Regions from separate parts of the Hoeflea phototrophica DFL-43 genome, predicted to be linked through region 1. Evidence: predicted binding sites of a transcription regulator. Region 1 holds the regulator's gene; each other region holds the start of a gene.
The links. Region 1 encodes PhoB, which activates phosphate uptake and scavenging genes when phosphate is short. Its sites were predicted from a motif close to TGTCATNNANCTGTCAT; they were not measured.
Positions count from the first base shown of each region.

Region 2: the regulator PhoB is predicted to act here: its motif matches at 3,383-3,399, upstream of HPDFL43_RS11955 (glycerophosphodiester phosphodiesterase family protein).
Region 3: the regulator PhoB is predicted to act here: its motif matches at 2,317-2,333, upstream of HPDFL43_RS14610 (PhoX family protein).

Region 1 is NZ_CM002917.1:579,622-584,888, reverse strand. It holds gene argF (ornithine carbamoyltransferase) at 1-910, opposite strand, end outside; gene HPDFL43_RS02770 (aspartate aminotransferase family protein) at 925-2,112, opposite strand; gene HPDFL43_RS02765 (GcrA family cell cycle regulator) at 2,602-3,126, shown strand; gene phoB (phosphate regulon transcriptional regulator PhoB) at 3,207-3,890, opposite strand; gene phoU (phosphate signaling complex protein PhoU) at 3,918-4,640, opposite strand; gene pstB (phosphate ABC transporter ATP-binding protein PstB) at 4,699-5,267, opposite strand, start outside.
Region 2 is NZ_CM002917.1:2,507,302-2,512,568, forward strand. It holds gene HPDFL43_RS21970 (hypothetical protein) at 1-257, shown strand, start outside; one part of gene HPDFL43_RS11945 (IS3 family transposase) at 307-562, shown strand; one part of gene HPDFL43_RS11945 (IS3 family transposase) at 562-1,394, shown strand; gene HPDFL43_RS11950 (DUF6481 family protein) at 1,531-1,908, opposite strand; gene HPDFL43_RS11955 (glycerophosphodiester phosphodiesterase family protein) at 2,116-3,336, opposite strand; gene HPDFL43_RS11960 (alkylphosphonate utilization protein) at 3,506-3,724, shown strand; gene HPDFL43_RS11965 (protein adenylyltransferase SelO) at 3,737-5,215, opposite strand.
Region 3 is NZ_CM002917.1:3,082,873-3,088,139, reverse strand. It holds gene HPDFL43_RS14615 (PaaI family thioesterase) at 1-183, shown strand, start outside; gene HPDFL43_RS14610 (PhoX family protein) at 271-2,262, opposite strand; gene HPDFL43_RS14605 (MFS transporter) at 2,567-3,802, opposite strand; gene nadA (quinolinate synthase NadA) at 4,203-5,267, shown strand, end outside.

The sequences.
Region 1 (5,267 bases):
TGCACCAGCGCATGATTGCCTTTTGGGCATGCAAACGGTTTTCCGCCTCATCGAACACCACCGATTGCGGTCCATCCATGACCTCGTTGGTGACTTCCTCGCCGCGGTGGGCGGGCAGGCAATGCATGAACAGCGCGTCCTTGTTGGCCTTGGCCATCAAGTCTTCATTGACCTGGTAGGGCAGGAAGACATTGTGGCCACGCGCCTTGTGCTCCTGATTCATCGACACCCAGGTGTCGGTAATGATGCAATCCGCACCGCTGGCGGCACGCTCCGGATCGGCGCTGAGATCAATCTCGGCACCCTGAGCCCGTGCCCAATCGACAAATCTCATGTCAGGCTCGGACCCCTCCGGTGTGGCGATCTGCATGCGATAGCCGAAACGTCCCGCGCCTTCGACCAGCGAGTGCAGCACATTGTTGCCATCGCCTGTCCATGCCAGGGTCTTGCCCTTGATCGGGCCACGATGTTCCTCAAAGGTCAGGATATCGGCCATGATCTGGCAGGGATGTGTGTCATCGGTCAGCGCGTTGATCACCGGCACGGTGGCATGTTCGGCCAGTTCCAGCATGCGCTCGTGATCCATGGTGCGGATCATGATGATGTCGACATAGCGCGAGAGCACCTTGGCGGTATCGGCAATGGTTTCTGCACGGCCAAGCTGCATCTCGGTGCCGGACAGGAACAGGGTCTCGCCGCCCAATTGACGCATGCCGACATCAAACGACACGCGGGTACGGGTGGACGGTTTTTCGAAGATCATCGCCAGCATCTTGCCTGCAAGCGGACGATCACCGCCCGAGGAGGATTTGGCGGCACGTGCTGCATCAATCATGGCGCGCAGTTCTGCGGCGCTGACAGCAGAAAGATCAAGGAAATGCCGGGGCGCGGCGGCTGTGGTCTCAGTCATGATAAAGGGTCCAGTCAGCTGGATTTGGGAGATAGCATTTCGAGCGCCGCCTCGATCCTGTGGAGCGCTTCGCGGACTTCCTCGACAGACACGATCAACGGTGGCAAGAGCCGCACGACATTGTCACCCGCCGGCACCGCTAGCAAATGCTCGTTGCGCATCGCCGTGACCAGATCCGCATTGGACTTGGCGCATTTGATGCCGGTCAGAAGCCCGATGCCGCGGATGTCTTCAATCAGGTCCGGATAGCGGTCCTTGAGAGAGGCGAGGCCCTGGCGCAACACCAGCGTGACATCGTTGACATGGGTAAGGAAACTGTCCTCAAGCACCACATCGAGCACGGCGTTGCCAACAGCCATGGCCAGCGGATTTCCGCCATAGGTGGTGCCATGGGTGCCCAGCGTCATGCCGTCCGCCGCCTCGGCCGTTGCCAGGCAAGCACCGAAGGGGAAGCCGCCGCCAATGCCCTTGGCCACGGCCATGATGTCTGGTGTGATGCCTGCCCATTCATGGGCAAACAGCATTCCTGTGCGGCCAACGCCGGATTGAACCTCATCCAGGATCAGCAGAATACCGTGCTCGTCGCACAGGTCCCGCAGACCGCGCAGGCATTCCTTTGGCAGCGGGCGAATGCCGCCCTCTCCCTGCACGGGCTCAACCAGAATGGCAGCGGTTTCGTCATTGATCGCGGCCTTGATTGCCTCGTGATCGCCGAACGGAACCTGATCGAAGCCTTCAACCTTGGGGCCGAAGCCCTCGAGGTATTTTGCCTGGCCGCCGGCGGCGATGGTGGCCAGCGTGCGGCCATGAAAGGCGCCTTCAATGGTGATGATGCGATAACGCTGCGGCTGGCCATTTACATAGAAATGCCGCCGCGCTGTCTTGATCGCGCATTCCAGTGCTTCCGCACCCGAATTGGTGAAGAACACCTTGTCGGCAAAGGTCGCCTCGGTCAAACGCTCGGCGAGCCGGGTCTGATCGGGAATTTCCTGCAGATTGGAAAGGTGCCAAAGCTTGTCGGCCTGGGATTTCAGCGCCTCGACCAGATGCGGATGAGTGTGGCCAAGCGAGGTGACCGCTATGCCTCCGGCAAAATCGAGATAGCGTTCGCCCGCCGGTGTCTCCAGCCAAACGCCATGCCCGCGCTCAAACACGATGGGTGAGCGGCTATATGTTTCGTAAAGCGGCTTGGCGTCAGCCATGCGCCCGTCTCCCATATGAACCCGGCCGGAATTGTGAATGCCGGAACTTGATGATGGCGTGTGCCAGAAGGACCGTCAAAAACCTTGCCGGAAAACCAAAACGCCGCCCTTCCGGGGCGGCAGGCGCACTATTTACAATTCACTGTGTGCTGTCAATGAGACTGCGGTTTCCCGTAGTGTTACGACGGTGTGGCAGGTGTTTTAGCATTCCGCTGGCTGCCAAAACTCGAACCGGTCACCACACCGCAGATCCGAACCCGACTGTGGTGCTGCGCTGCCGGTAAGTTGGGGAAAACCAAAAAAACGAATCACCTGGAATCCGCTGACTCTTGTAACCGAGTCTGCGTAGCTCTACGTTGAGCCTACGAATTAGACGTTCGCGGCGGACACTAATTTCCTCAATGTAACCGAGTGCTACAGCTCCGGCCATCCGGAGCAGCGAAGAGGGATTCTGCCATCCCAAGACACGGGGTAAATGGAGAGAGTGGCATGAACTGGACTGATGAACGAGTTGAAAAACTCACGAAACTCTGGGCGGACGGGCTCAGCGCAAGCCAGATTGCGGCGCAACTCGGCGGCGTAAGCCGCAATGCGGTGATCGGCAAAGTGCACCGGCTCAACCTTCCAGGCCGCGCCAAGAGCGGTGGACAGTCTTCGGTTCGCACCAAACGCACCACTGCAGCACCGCGGGCGCCAGCTTATGCTGGCCGGAACGCAGCGCAGACAACACGTACAGTCAGCCGTTCCAGCGGCGGAGCGGCTCTCAAGCAGGACGTCGAAGCGGTGGCTGTGGAAGACCTCGACACCAGGCCGATGGAAGACGTTGTGGTACCGATTTCGCGCAGGCTCACTCTGGTGGAGCTTTCGGAGCGGACCTGCAAATGGCCGATCGGCGATCCATTGCTCGAAGACTTTCACTTCTGCGGCAATGACTCAGGCGATGCCTCGCCCTATTGCAGCTATCACGCCAAACTGGCGTTCCAGCCATCAAGCGAGCGCAGGCGGGCCCGCTGAACCAGATCGGTTGAAAACGAGCAAAAGCCCGGATCAAATGATCCGGGCTTTTTCATTTTGCAAACTGGATCATGCCTTGATCAGGCTTCAATCGAGTAGCCAGCGCCACGGACCGTGCGGATGATGTCGCGCATTCCGGAAAGATTGACAGCCTTGCGCAGACGGCCGACATGCACATCCACCGTGCGCTCATCGACATAGACATCATGTCCCCAGACACCATCGAGCAGCTGCGCGCGTGAATAAACACGGCCTGGCGAACTCATCAGGAATTCCAGAAGCCTGAATTCGGTGGGTCCAAGCTTGATGTCACGGGCACGGCGGCGGACTCTGTGGGTCTCGCGATCAAGCTCGATATCACCGACCTTGAGCAGGCTGGAGATCACCTCTGGGCTCGCGCGCCGCAACATTGCGCGCACCCTTGCCAGCAATTCCGGCGTCGAGAACGGTTTCACCACATAGTCATCAGCGCCGGTGGCAAGACCGCGGACACGCTCGCTTTCCTCGCCACGCGCCGTCAGCATGATGATCGGCAGACGCTCCGTCTCCGGCCGCGCGCGCAGGCGGCGGCAAAGCTCGATGCCGGAAATGCCAGGTAGCATCCAGTCAAGGATCAGAAGATCAGGCACGCGTTCCTGCAAGTGGATCTCGGCTTCATCACCGCGCAAGACGGCATCGACCTCGTAGCCCTCAGCTTCCAGATTGTACTGCAGCAGGACGGAGAGAGCCTCTTCGTCTTCCACCACGGTTATTCTGGGACTCATCGCCATTGCTTGATGATCTCCCTGAAACTACGCCGCGCCCGGCTCGGGCGCAATCACGCTGGCGGAGTCGTCGTCTTTCGGCCGGTCGCCAGCAAGCTGTTCGCCAGTGGCCACGTAATACACGGTTTCAGCGATGTTGGTGGCGTGATCGCCAATTCGCTCGATGTTCTTGGCACAAAACAGCAGATGCGTGCAGGCCGTGATGTTGCGCGGATCTTCCATCATGTATGTGAGAAGCTCCCGGAAAAGCGAGGTGTAGATCGCGTCGATTTCCTCGTCGCGTTCACGGATCGAATTGGCCAGATCCGGCGAGCGCGTCGAGAAGGCATCAAGCACTTCCTTGAGCTGCGTCAGCGCCAGTTCGGCCAGGTGCTCCAGTCCGCGCACCAGCTTGCGCGGCTGCGCCATGGTGTGCACCGCGATCACCCGCTTGGCGATGTTCTTTCCCAGATCACCGACCCGTTCGAGATCCGAGGCGATCCGGATGGAACCAATGATTTCACGCAGGTCGGACGCCATTGGCTGGCGCTTTGCAATCACCAGAACTGCCTTGTCGTAGATTTCGCGTTCGCCATTGTCGAGCAGCAGGTCCTCGGAGATCACCCGCTGTGCGGTGGCCGAATCCGCGTTGACCAAGGCGGCAACAGCATCGGCGACCATGCGCTCGGCGATGCCGCCCATCTCGGAAAGGCGGCGGTTGAGAAAGCGCAGGTCATCATCATAGGCCGAGACGGTATGTGCATCGGGCATTGCTTGATCCTTCAATCCAAATGTTGCGACGTGACCGGCAGTCGCAAGAAGCCGTGATTTAGCCAAACCGCCCAGTGATGTAGTCCTGGGTCAGCTTTTCATCGGGCTTGGTGAACATCTTGTCGGTCGGACCTTCTTCGATCAGCTTGCCAAGGTGGAACATGGCCGTGCGCTGTGACACACGTGCGGCCTGCTGCATCGAGTGGGTGACGATGACAATGGTGTAGTTGACACGAAGCTCGTCGATCAGTTCCTCGACCTTTGCCGTGGCAATCGGATCAAGCGCTGAACAAGGCTCGTCCATCAGGATCACTTCCGGGCTGACCGCAATGGCGCGCGCGATACAAAGCCGCTGTTGCTGACCACCTGAAAGACCGGTCCCTGCTTCGTGAAGGCGGTCCTTGACCTCTTCGAACAGCCCAGCCTTGATCAGGCTGCGCTCGACAATCTCGTCCATCTCTGCGCGGGTCGAAACCTGGCCATGGATGCGTGGTCCGTAGACGATGTTCTCATAAATCGACTTGGGAAACGGATTGGGTTTCTGAAACACCATACCGACGCGCGCCCGCAGTTCGACCACGTCAATCATCGGGGCATAGATGTTTTCACTGTCGAGTGTGATGTCGC
Region 2 (5,267 bases), 1.9 Mb from region 1:
TCCAAGAAGCCCTAGCAATCGGATTTTTTCACTATGGGCCGCCACTTTGGCGAATCGGAGAAATCGAACCACTAATACAGCTACGCAATTCGGCGACACGTGAATCTGCCGCTAAAATTATTGTTCAAAAGTATCCATCAGAAGTTATTTATGAGGATTTTGAGTTCTATCGGCTTAGAACTAAATTAAGCGACGGAATGGAGCTAGACTATGGACAATATGACGCCCCGCCGGATGGTAATCCCCCCTCAAAATAACGGGCTTCAAAAGTAGAATTTTCTCGGCAATATGATCGAGGAGATTTCGATGAAGACGAGCAGATTTAGCGAACCACAAATCCTGGCGATCCTGCGCCAGGCAGAAGGCGGCGTCCCGGTGCCAGAGTTGTGCCGGGAGCATGGGATGAGCACGGCCTCATTTTACAAATGGCGGGCCAAGTACGGCGGCATGGACGCCTCGATGATCAGCCAGATGAAGGCTCTGGAAGACGAGAACCGCCGGCTGAAGAAAATGTATGCCGAGATGAGCATGCAGGCCGAACTTCTGAAAGAGGCTCTTGGAAAAAAATGACGCGGCCATCTCAACGCCGGGAGATGGCCGGGAAAGCAGTGGCGTTGCGAGGGGTGAGTATTGCGCTTGCCTGCCGCACCTTCGAGGTCAGCGAGACCTGTTATCGTTACAGTGCAAAGCTGAACGACGAGAATGAGCATATTGCCGATCTCCTGATCGGACTGACGAGGGCCAAGAAGACCTGGGGTTTTGGCCTGTGCTTCCTGTATCTGCGCAACGTCCAGGGACATCGTTGGAACCACAAGCGTGTCTATCGCATCTACCGCAAACTGGAACTGAACCTGCGGATCAAGCCGCGTAAGCGTTTGAAGCGGGACAAACCGGATGCACTGGCCGTCCCGGATCAGCCAAACCTGGTCTGGTCCATGGACTTCATGGCGGACCGTCTGGAGGATGGAAGGCAGTTCCGGCTGTTGAATGTCCTTGACGACTTCAACCGCGAAGGGCTCGGCATCGAAGTGGATTTCTCGCTTCCCGCCGAGCGCGTCATCCGCAGTCTGAACCAGATCATCGAATGGCGCGGCAAACCGATGTCGATACGAGTCGATAACGGCCCCGAATATGTCAGTGGTAAACTGATGGAGTGGGCCGAAACACAAGGCATCGCGTTGAGCCACATTCAGCCCGGCAAGCCGCAGCAAAATGCCTATGTCGAGCGCTACAACCGCACAGTCCGGCATGAATGGCTCGACCAATACATCATCGAAAGCATCGAGGAGGCACAGGAGTTCGCCACGCAATGGCTATGGACCTATAACAACGAACGGCCCAATATGGGCATCGGCGGCATAACTCCCGCACAGAAACTCAAAATGGCCGCGTGAATTCTACCGCCGAGCCCCGTTAAAAACGGGGGGATTACCCCCTCACCTGCAATTTCTAGCACTTAGCCTTCGGCTAAGACGCTGAAATTGCCTCCTCTCCCACAAGGGGAGAGGAGGAAACCGGAAAGCCAAGAAACTAGCGCCGCGCCTTGCGCGCCGCGTAGCGCTTGTCGCGCTTTTCCTTCATGGCGGCCATGTCGGCGACGGCGCGTTCGGCGCGGGCGGCTTCATCGGCCTCGCGGGCGATGGCTTCGGCGTGTTCGGCGGCGTAGGCCGCTTCGGCGTCGGCGGCATCCTGGGCGGCCTTGAGAGCCTGTTCTTCGAGCTTCACCCGCTCACGCTCGGCGCGGCGCTCTTCGCGCGCCTTGGCGATCGCCTCGCGTTCGGCGCGTTTGGCAATCATTTCCGGGTCATCCGCCTTCGGCGCGGCCTTCATTTTGTCCAGAAGCCGCTGTTTGGCCTCCATGGCATCCTGACGGCGGTCGGTGAAGGTGGTGCGTACTTGCTTTTTCAAACCTGATTTTCCTGGGTAGGGATCAATGCCGGGAACCCGGCAGGCCGCCAATTGCGGCGATCACCCTGCTGTGTGACGCCCCGGGAGCCATTGCGCAACCCTAAGGGCCGTTTTGAGACCAAACATTTCGCCGCAGGCCACACTCAGGCCTGCGGCATCGTGGCTGCCGGCGCAAAAGACGGGAAACCGCCGCAAGCTGCCCCGATGCTATTTGAGGCCCATGCAGCTTGCATAATAGCTCACGGTTGCAGGCCAGTCGGAGAACATGCCGGCAATGCCCACATCCTGCGCCAGCACATCGAGAACCTCGTACATCTGGCCGTCGCTTGAAATCACGTCGCTCACCGACTGGTAGTACCAGCCGCCGCCGCTGTTGAGCGGGCCGGAGCGTTCAAACGACCAGGAAATGATGTTGAGACCGGCCTTGCGCGCTTCGAGAGCGTAGGCAGACGGCACGATCTTGCCGTTCTCCACCGTGAGCAGCACCCAGATCGGCGGCGCGATGTAGCGAACGCCCTTGTCCGCAAGTTCCTGCATCGACGGTTTCAGGGTCTCGGGCTTGAGCGGATCAAACCCGTTGTCGCTGTAGCGGCCATCGAGATAGACCGCCTGGGCTCCGAATTCCGGCTCGTTTTCGATCCAGTAGAGAACATCCTCGAGATTGAAGGATTGCGGCCAGACATCGGAGGCCGGAATGCCAGCCTCCTTGTACTCGTCGATCATCTTCTGCGCGTAATCGGCCTGGGTGAAGCCGTCAAACGGCATCTCCACCGATGGCGATTTGAGCTCGGGCGTGAACTTGGCCCCAAGCGAGGCGATCAGCGCGATCGACTGCTTGTGGGTCATCACCGTGCCCCCGGCAGCGGCATAGAGATCGGTGCGCCATTTGGCGGTCCCGTCCATATACTCATCCACCGTCTGCGCCGCGGAATTGGCGGCATCCATCTTGCCGTTTAGCGTCAGGAACTCGTCGAGCGTGATGTCGGAGGTGCGGCACTCCGCCGATGCCTTGCCGTCAGCGGTTGCGGGAGTGAAGCCCTTGGTGCAATTGCCCGCCAGATCCGTGGCCAGAATGTTGGTGGTGGTGTGCAGATCGTTCTGCGCATGGCGGCAGACCAGCTCCTTGTCCCTGGTGAAGGTCACATCGCACTCGATGATCCCTGCCCCCATCGCCGCCGCCGCCTCATAGGATTCCTTGGTATGCTCGGCAAACTGCAGCGGCGCCCCGCGGTGGCCGATGGAAAACAGCGTCTTGTCAACAGGTTCGCCCATGCAGGCCATCAGCTTGTCCTTGAGCGCGCGATCGGCCATCTTGCCCACCAGAAATCCGGGGCGCGGCCCGACCTGAACATCGGAAGCTAAGGCAGCGCCGGCAAACGGCACGGCGCACAACAGCGCGGCAAGGGCAAGACGGGCGGGGTTTGACATGACGGATACCTCCAATGGATCAAGGCGAAACTGCTAGGCGATCAGCATTACAGTCATGTGTCAGGCGATGGCTTGGCCCCAGGAAAGGCACACACGCGGGCAAGAACCGCTTTCCCCAAGCATACACCAGCGCTACACCACCCGCACATCAACCCAGTAAGTGAGCGATATGAGCGACGAAACGCGAGACAGCAACGGAACCGCATTGGCCGACGGCGACAATGTCACCGTGATCAAGGATCTCAAGGTCAAGGGCACCTCGTCCACCATCAAGCGGGGCACGCTGGTCAAGGGCATCCGCCTGACTGGCAATCCCGACGCGGTCGAATGCCGGGTCGAGAAGATCAAGGGACTGGTGCTCAGAACCGAGTTTCTGAAAAAGGCCTGAGTGCACACCGAATCAGGTGCCGCAATAGGTGGTGTAGGCTCCCAAATCGGAAGGCGCGCCGAGTGCAAAGACCTCGAGTCCCGGCCTCTCGGTGAAGGGATCCGCCAGCACATCAACCAACCGCTCGAACGGCGCCAGATCACCCCTGGTGGCGGATTCCAGAGCCGCCTCGACCATGTGATTGCGCGGGATATAGACCGGGTTGGCTTTGTTCATGGCGGCAATTCTGGTCTCAGCGGGCGCATCCTCACGCTCAAGCCGTGACTGCCAGAGCGGCAGCCAGACATCGAACCCGGCGGGATTGGCAAACAGCGCACGGCTTGCAGATGCGTCACCTGCCACAGTTTTTGAAAGACTGCGGAAGACGCGGGTGAAATCGGCGTTCTGGGTCTCAAGCACCGAAAGCAGCCCGGTGGCAAGCTCCAGGTCCTCTGCCTCTTCGCGGACCATGCCGAGCTTTGTGCGCATGCCTGTGAGCCACGCACGCTGATAGGCTGCGGGAAAGCCGTTGATCACCTCGCCCGCCTTGGCCACCGCATCCTCGCTGTCATCGGGATTGATCAGATCAAGCAGGGTTTCGGCCAGCCGCGCCAGGTTCCACTGTGCGATCTGCGGCTGATTGCCATAGGCATAGCGACCGGTGTGGTCGATCGAGCTGAACACCGTTGCCGGATCATATCCGTCAATGAAGGCGCACGGGCCATAATCGATGGTCTCGCCGGAAATCGTCATATTGTCGGTGTTCATCACCCCGTGCACGAAACCGAAGAGCATCCATTGCGCAATCAGCGCCGCCTGCCGGTCACGCACGGCCGCTAGAAGCCCGAGATAGCGCCCCGGCTGCCCGGCAAGCTCCGGATAGTGCCGGTCAATGGCGTAGTCGGCCAATTGCCTGAGCTTTTCGGTCTCGCCACGCGCGGCAAAGAATTGGAATGTCCCCACGCGCAGATGGCTCGATGCCACCCGCGCCAGAACCGCGCCCGGCTCAAGCCCGTTCTGGCGCATGATGTCTTCGCCGGTTGTCACCGCTGCCAGTGCTCGCGTGGTCGGCACGCCAAGCGCATGCATGGCTTCGCCGATGATGTATTCGCGCAGCACCGGACCGATCACCGCCTTGCCGTCGCCACCGCGCGAGAACGGCGTCCGTCCGGACCCCTTGAGATGGATGTCCCGGCGCACGCCGCCAGCGTCGATCACCTCGCCGAGAAGCAGAGCGCGCCCATCGCCAAGCTGCGCCGAAAACCCGCCGAACTGATGCCCCGCATAGGCCATCGCCAGCGGTGACGCGCCCTCGGGCGCAGTATGTCCGGCAAAGATCGCAGCGCCTTCATCGCTGTCGAGCGCCGCCGGATCCAGCTGCAGCTCCTTAGCAAGAGCCCCGTTGAACCTTACCATCTTCGGAGCCGGAACCTCCGCACCCTTCCAGGGCACGTAAAACCCCTCGAGCTCCCGCGCATAGCTGTTGTCGAAATTGAACATCTGAGATCCCATGTCGCTGTTTCCCGGCATCAACCCGGCTCAAGCCGGCTTTGAAAATGCGAGC
Region 3 (5,267 bases), 2.0 Mb from region 1:
AAGGTCAATCTCACGCGGCCGATCCTGCCCGATACGGGAGAGTTCGTCTGTGAGGGCAGGGTGGTGCATCGTGGCAGGACAACCGCCACCTCGGAGGCCTATCTGCGCGATGGAGCCGGCAAGCTTCTGGCCCATGGGACCGAGACCTGCGCGATTTTTCCGATCGCCAAGCTGATGCGCTGAGGCGCAATCCGCGGCAGGAAAAATGATCGCAGCATGCAAAAAGGGCGCCCGGGAGCGCCCTTTTCGATTTCCTGACTGCGTTGATGATCAGGCCATGCCGATCTTGCCGCCGCCCTGTTTGGTGACCGCCACAACAGCCGGGCGCACCGGCATGTCATCGCGGAAATCAGGCCAGCGGGTGGCGGGCTGCTCATAAGTGGCGAGGCCTTCATCGCCCGGATGCTGAACAGCGAGGAAGACTGTTTCACCGGTGGGATCGAACAGCGGACCGCACATCTCGGCGCCGACCGGAACCCGGAAGAACAGTTTGGAGGTGGCGCGAGCATCACCCTCCGTGTCAACGGCCCAAAGGCCATCGGTGCGGCCGGTCTTTTTGGCCGAGTTGCCGTCGGTGGATACCCAGAGGCGGCCATCGGCGTCGATGGCGCAGTTGTCGGGCATGCCGAACCAGCCATCCTTGGTGGTGGCGGAGGAGAAGCTGGCGCCGACTTCGGCAACAGACGGATCACCGCATTTGATCAGGATTTCCCAGGTCGACTTGGTGGCGGCGAAATCGCCATCGGTTTCGCTGATTTCGATGATGTGACCGAAGGCATTGTCGGCGCGCGGGTTGGCGGCGTTCTCGTCGCCAGCCTTGCGGCGGGTGTTGTTGGTCAGCATGCAATAGACCTTTCCGGTCATTGCGTTGGGCTGAACGTCTTCGGGGCGGTCCATCTTGGTGGCGCCCAGAAGATCGCCTGCGCGACGGGCTTCAATCACCACATCGGCCTGGCTCGTGAAGCCGTTGTCGGCGTTGAGCGGGCCTTCTCCATGAACCAGTGGCATCCAGTCGAGCGTACCGTCCGCATTGAAGCGCGCCACATAGAGCGTGCCATCGTCGAGCAGGTCCATATTGGCTGCACGGTCGTCCGGATTGTAGGTTCCTGCGGTGACGAACTTATAGACATAGTCGAAACGCTCGTCGTCGCCGCAATAGAACACCACGCGGCCATCCTTGTTGAGCACGCTTTCAGCGCCTTCGTGCTTCATGCGGCCCAGTGCAGTCCGCTTCTTCGGCACAGAATTGGGATCCGTCGGGTCGACTTCGACCACCCAGCCGAAGCGGTTGGGCTCGTTGGGCTCCTTGGAAACGTCGAAGCGGTCATGATGAGTGCCCCAATTGTACCATCCCCTTGGGGCGCCATAACGCTCGTAGTTCACGGTCTCGGGATGGCCTTCGGGCAGTTCTCCGACGAAGTAGCCGTGGAAGTTTTCCTCAGCCATCAGCCATGTGCCCCAGGGGGTGACGCCACCGGCGCAGTTGTTGAGCGTGCCGAGGACCTTGGTGCCTGAAGGATCTGCATTTGTTTTGACACGGTCGTGACCGGCGGCCGGACCGGAGAGCGCCATTTCGGTTCCCACATGAAGGCGGCGGTTCATGGTGCCGTCAAGAACCGGTACCCACTTGCCATTCTCCTTGCGGATTTCGATCACGGTGCCGCCATGGGCCGCCATTTCGATGTCGACGATGTCCTTGGTGAACTCGCCCATCATCACCTTGTCCTTGCCTTCACCATCCTTGCCGATCGAAGCCCAGTTGGGGAACATCAGTTCGGCATTGGTGTATTCGTGGTTGACCACCAGCAGGCCATGGTCGTCAGCACCATCGAGCGGGATGAAGCCGACATAATCGTTGTTGTAGCCAAACTGCTTGGACTGGCTCTCAGCGGTCTGGTTCATCGGATCGAACTCGGGCGAGTCGGCGAAAACCTTGTCTCCCCAGCGCAGCAGCACATCGGCGTCGTAGCCTTCGGCAACATGATGGGTTTCGTCGACCCCGGCCTCGACTTCGGTGAAGGAGAATGCGCTCACGCCTTCGGCACGGGCCTCATCAGCGATCATCAGCGCCAATGGGCTGACGGTGGTGGCAATGGCGGTGACGGCCAGCGATCCGCCAAGGAAGCCGCGGCGTGAAAAGCGGCGATTGATGACATCGCCCATGGTTGGATTGTCCGAGGTGTTGCGACCGACATCTTCTTCGGCTTCGCGGATCTCGGTAAGGTTGATCATCTCGTCTTCTGGCTTGAACATCTCGTTCATGGCTATCTCCATCGTTTTGACATGACCCCGATGGCAGCAAATGTACCAATTTCAGTAACAGGCGTATGACAAATTACGTGTCGCAGCGCGCATTGTTTGTGTGCATCAAGTCCGCCTGCTGGAGGTCTTGCGCGACAACGCAGCCTATCCTTTACCAGTCTGACCAGGATCTCGTTCCTGTCAGAAAAACAAACAACGCAATCCATTAGGCCGCGGATCATGTCGATCCGGTCCGTGAGCGTTTCAGCAATAAGCCGGGCGGGAGCTGCGGTCACTTGGACCGCAAGGCGTTGATTGGAAGAGCTTATTCAGCTGGCGCCAGTGCGGATCGGTCGACTGCCTGTTCCCGGATCGGCCAATGCACCACGGCTGCAAACAGCCCGAGCGCCACGCCCAACCACCAGACCGGGTCATAAGAGCCGAAAATGTCATAGAGATAGCCGCCGAGCCAGACCCCCAGGAAGGAGCCGACCTGATGGGAGAAGAACACCACGCCTCCAAGCATTCCCAGATGGCGGGTGCCGAACATGATCGCCACCAACGCGTTGGTGGGCGGGACGGTGGAGAGCCATAGCAATCCCATGACGATGGCGAAGACAACCACCGAGGTCGGTGTCTGCGGCAGCAGCAGGAAGGCGGTGACCGCGATCGAGCGGCCGATGTAAATCAGCGACAGGAAAACAGGTTTTGAATGGCGTTGGCCGATCACGCCGGAGGCGAGCGAGCCGATGATGTTGAAGAAGCCGATCAGTGCTATCGACAGCACCGCGTAGGTGGCTGGTATGTTGATGTCTCCGAGATAGGCGGGGAAATGGGCGGTGATGAAGGCAACCTGAAAACCGCAGACAAAAAACCCCGACACCAGCAGCACGAAACTGCGATGGCCGAAGGCTTCGCGCAGCGCTTCGCCGATGGTCTGCTCTATGTCGGTCTGCTTCTGGCTTCCGGACGATGAATTGCCGCGCAGCGGGATGGCAATGACCGGGATGATCAGCATCATGATTCCGAGCCAGACCAGCGCATCCGACCAGCCGAGCGCATCGATCAGTCCCTGGCTCAGGGGCGCGAAAACGAACATGCCTGCCGAGCCGGCGGCGGTTCCGAAGCCAAAGGCAAGAGAGCGCTGCTCGGGTGCCACATTGCGGGCAAAAGCCGCAAGAATCACACCAAATGAGGCCGAGGCGATGCCCAGGCCCACCAGCACGCCGCCGCCGATATGCAGCCACACCGGGCTGTCGGCATTTGCCATCATCAACAGCCCCGCAGAATAGATCAGGGCTGACAGGGCCAGCACGCGCCAGGAGCCATATTTGTCGGCGATTGCCCCGAAGATCGGCTGTCCGATGCCCCAGAACAGGTTCTGGATCGCCATGGCGAGGCCGAAAGTGGTCCGGTCCCATCCGGTGTCGGCGAGCATCGGCAACTGGAAGAAACCCATCGCCGAACGTGGCCCGAATGACAGCAGTGCGATCAGGCAGCCGGAAATGATGATCAGCCACGGCAATGGCGGGCTGGCTGAGGCAGTGCTTTTGACGGACATGGAAGGCTCCTGATCTGAAGCGCGACTTTACGCAATCCAACGCATTGGACAAGCGCATATATTTGTAGTTTTTGATCAATGGAATTGATCAGTCGCCCTTGCGCAGGCTTGCCGGTTTGGTGATGTTTGCTGGTGTTGCCCTTGCGCGAGCGCTGGATGAAGACCACAATTCCTTCGATTCTGACAGAGGGACTGGTGCTGCGCCATTTGGTTTCATCTCAGCCAAATGGCACGCGCCAGGACAAGGGCTGCGTTGTTCGCGAACCCGTCGGGTGGTCTGCCTGCTCGCTTGCAATCAGCCATTCGACGCCTTATGTAAATTGTTCACCGGCATTGCCGGTTTCTTTTGGATGCAATTATGCTCAAAATGAGCATAATTGATTTGACGGGAGGGTTTGCAATGACCCGTTTGGACACGACCAACGGTGGCAGGGCGGGTAAGCGCCTGGTGAGTGCGGCGGAGAGGTTTGGGACCCTGGAGCGGCCGGAGCTCAAATACACGCCTGCGGTGGCGCGCGAGACGGCGCATCTTTATGAGCGTGTGCGCGACCATATTCCGGAAATCGAATGGCCGGTCTATGCGCCTTATGTGCACGCGATCAACCGCATCAAGAAGGAGCGGGGGGCCGCGATCCTCGCGCACAATTACCAGACCCCGGAAATCTTCCATTGTGTTGCCGACATCGTTGGAGACTCGCTGCAGCTGGCGCGCGAGGCGACGCTGGTGGATGGCGAGATCATCATCCAGTGCGGCGTGCATTTCATGGCCGAGACTTCGAAGCTTCTCAATATGGACAAGACCGTGCTGATTCCGGATGCGAAAGCCGGGTGCTCGCTGTCGGATTCGATCACCGGCGCCGATGTGCGGCTGCTCAGGGAGCGCTATCCCGGTGTACCGGTGGTGACCTACGTCAACACCTCCGCTGACGTGAAGGCGGAAACCGACATCTGCTGCACCTCTTCAAACGCTGTTGCTGTTTGCGAAAGCTTCGAGTCCGATACGGTGCTGTGCATTCCCGACGAGTATCTGGCGATGAATGTCGCCAAGCAGACCTCGAAGAAGATCCTGACCTGGAAGGGCCATTGCGAGGTGCACGAGCGCTTCACGGCCGAAGAACTGCTGGCCTACAAGGAAGCCGATCCGACCATCGAGATCATCGGCCATCCCGAATGCCACCCGGACGTGATTGCCGTGTGCGATTACTCCGGCTCGACGGCCGGAATGATCAACTACGTCAAGGACAACCGTCCGCCGCGGGTGCTGCTGGTCACCGAATGCTCGATGGCATCCAACATCCAGAGCGAGGTTGAGGGCGTCGAGTTCATCAAGCCATGCAATCTGTGCCCGCACATGAAGCGCATCACGCTGCCCAAGATCCTCGACAGCCTTTTGATGATGACCGAAGAGGTCACCGTCGACCCGGCCATTGCCGATCGCGCCCGCCAGGCGGTCGAGCGGATGATC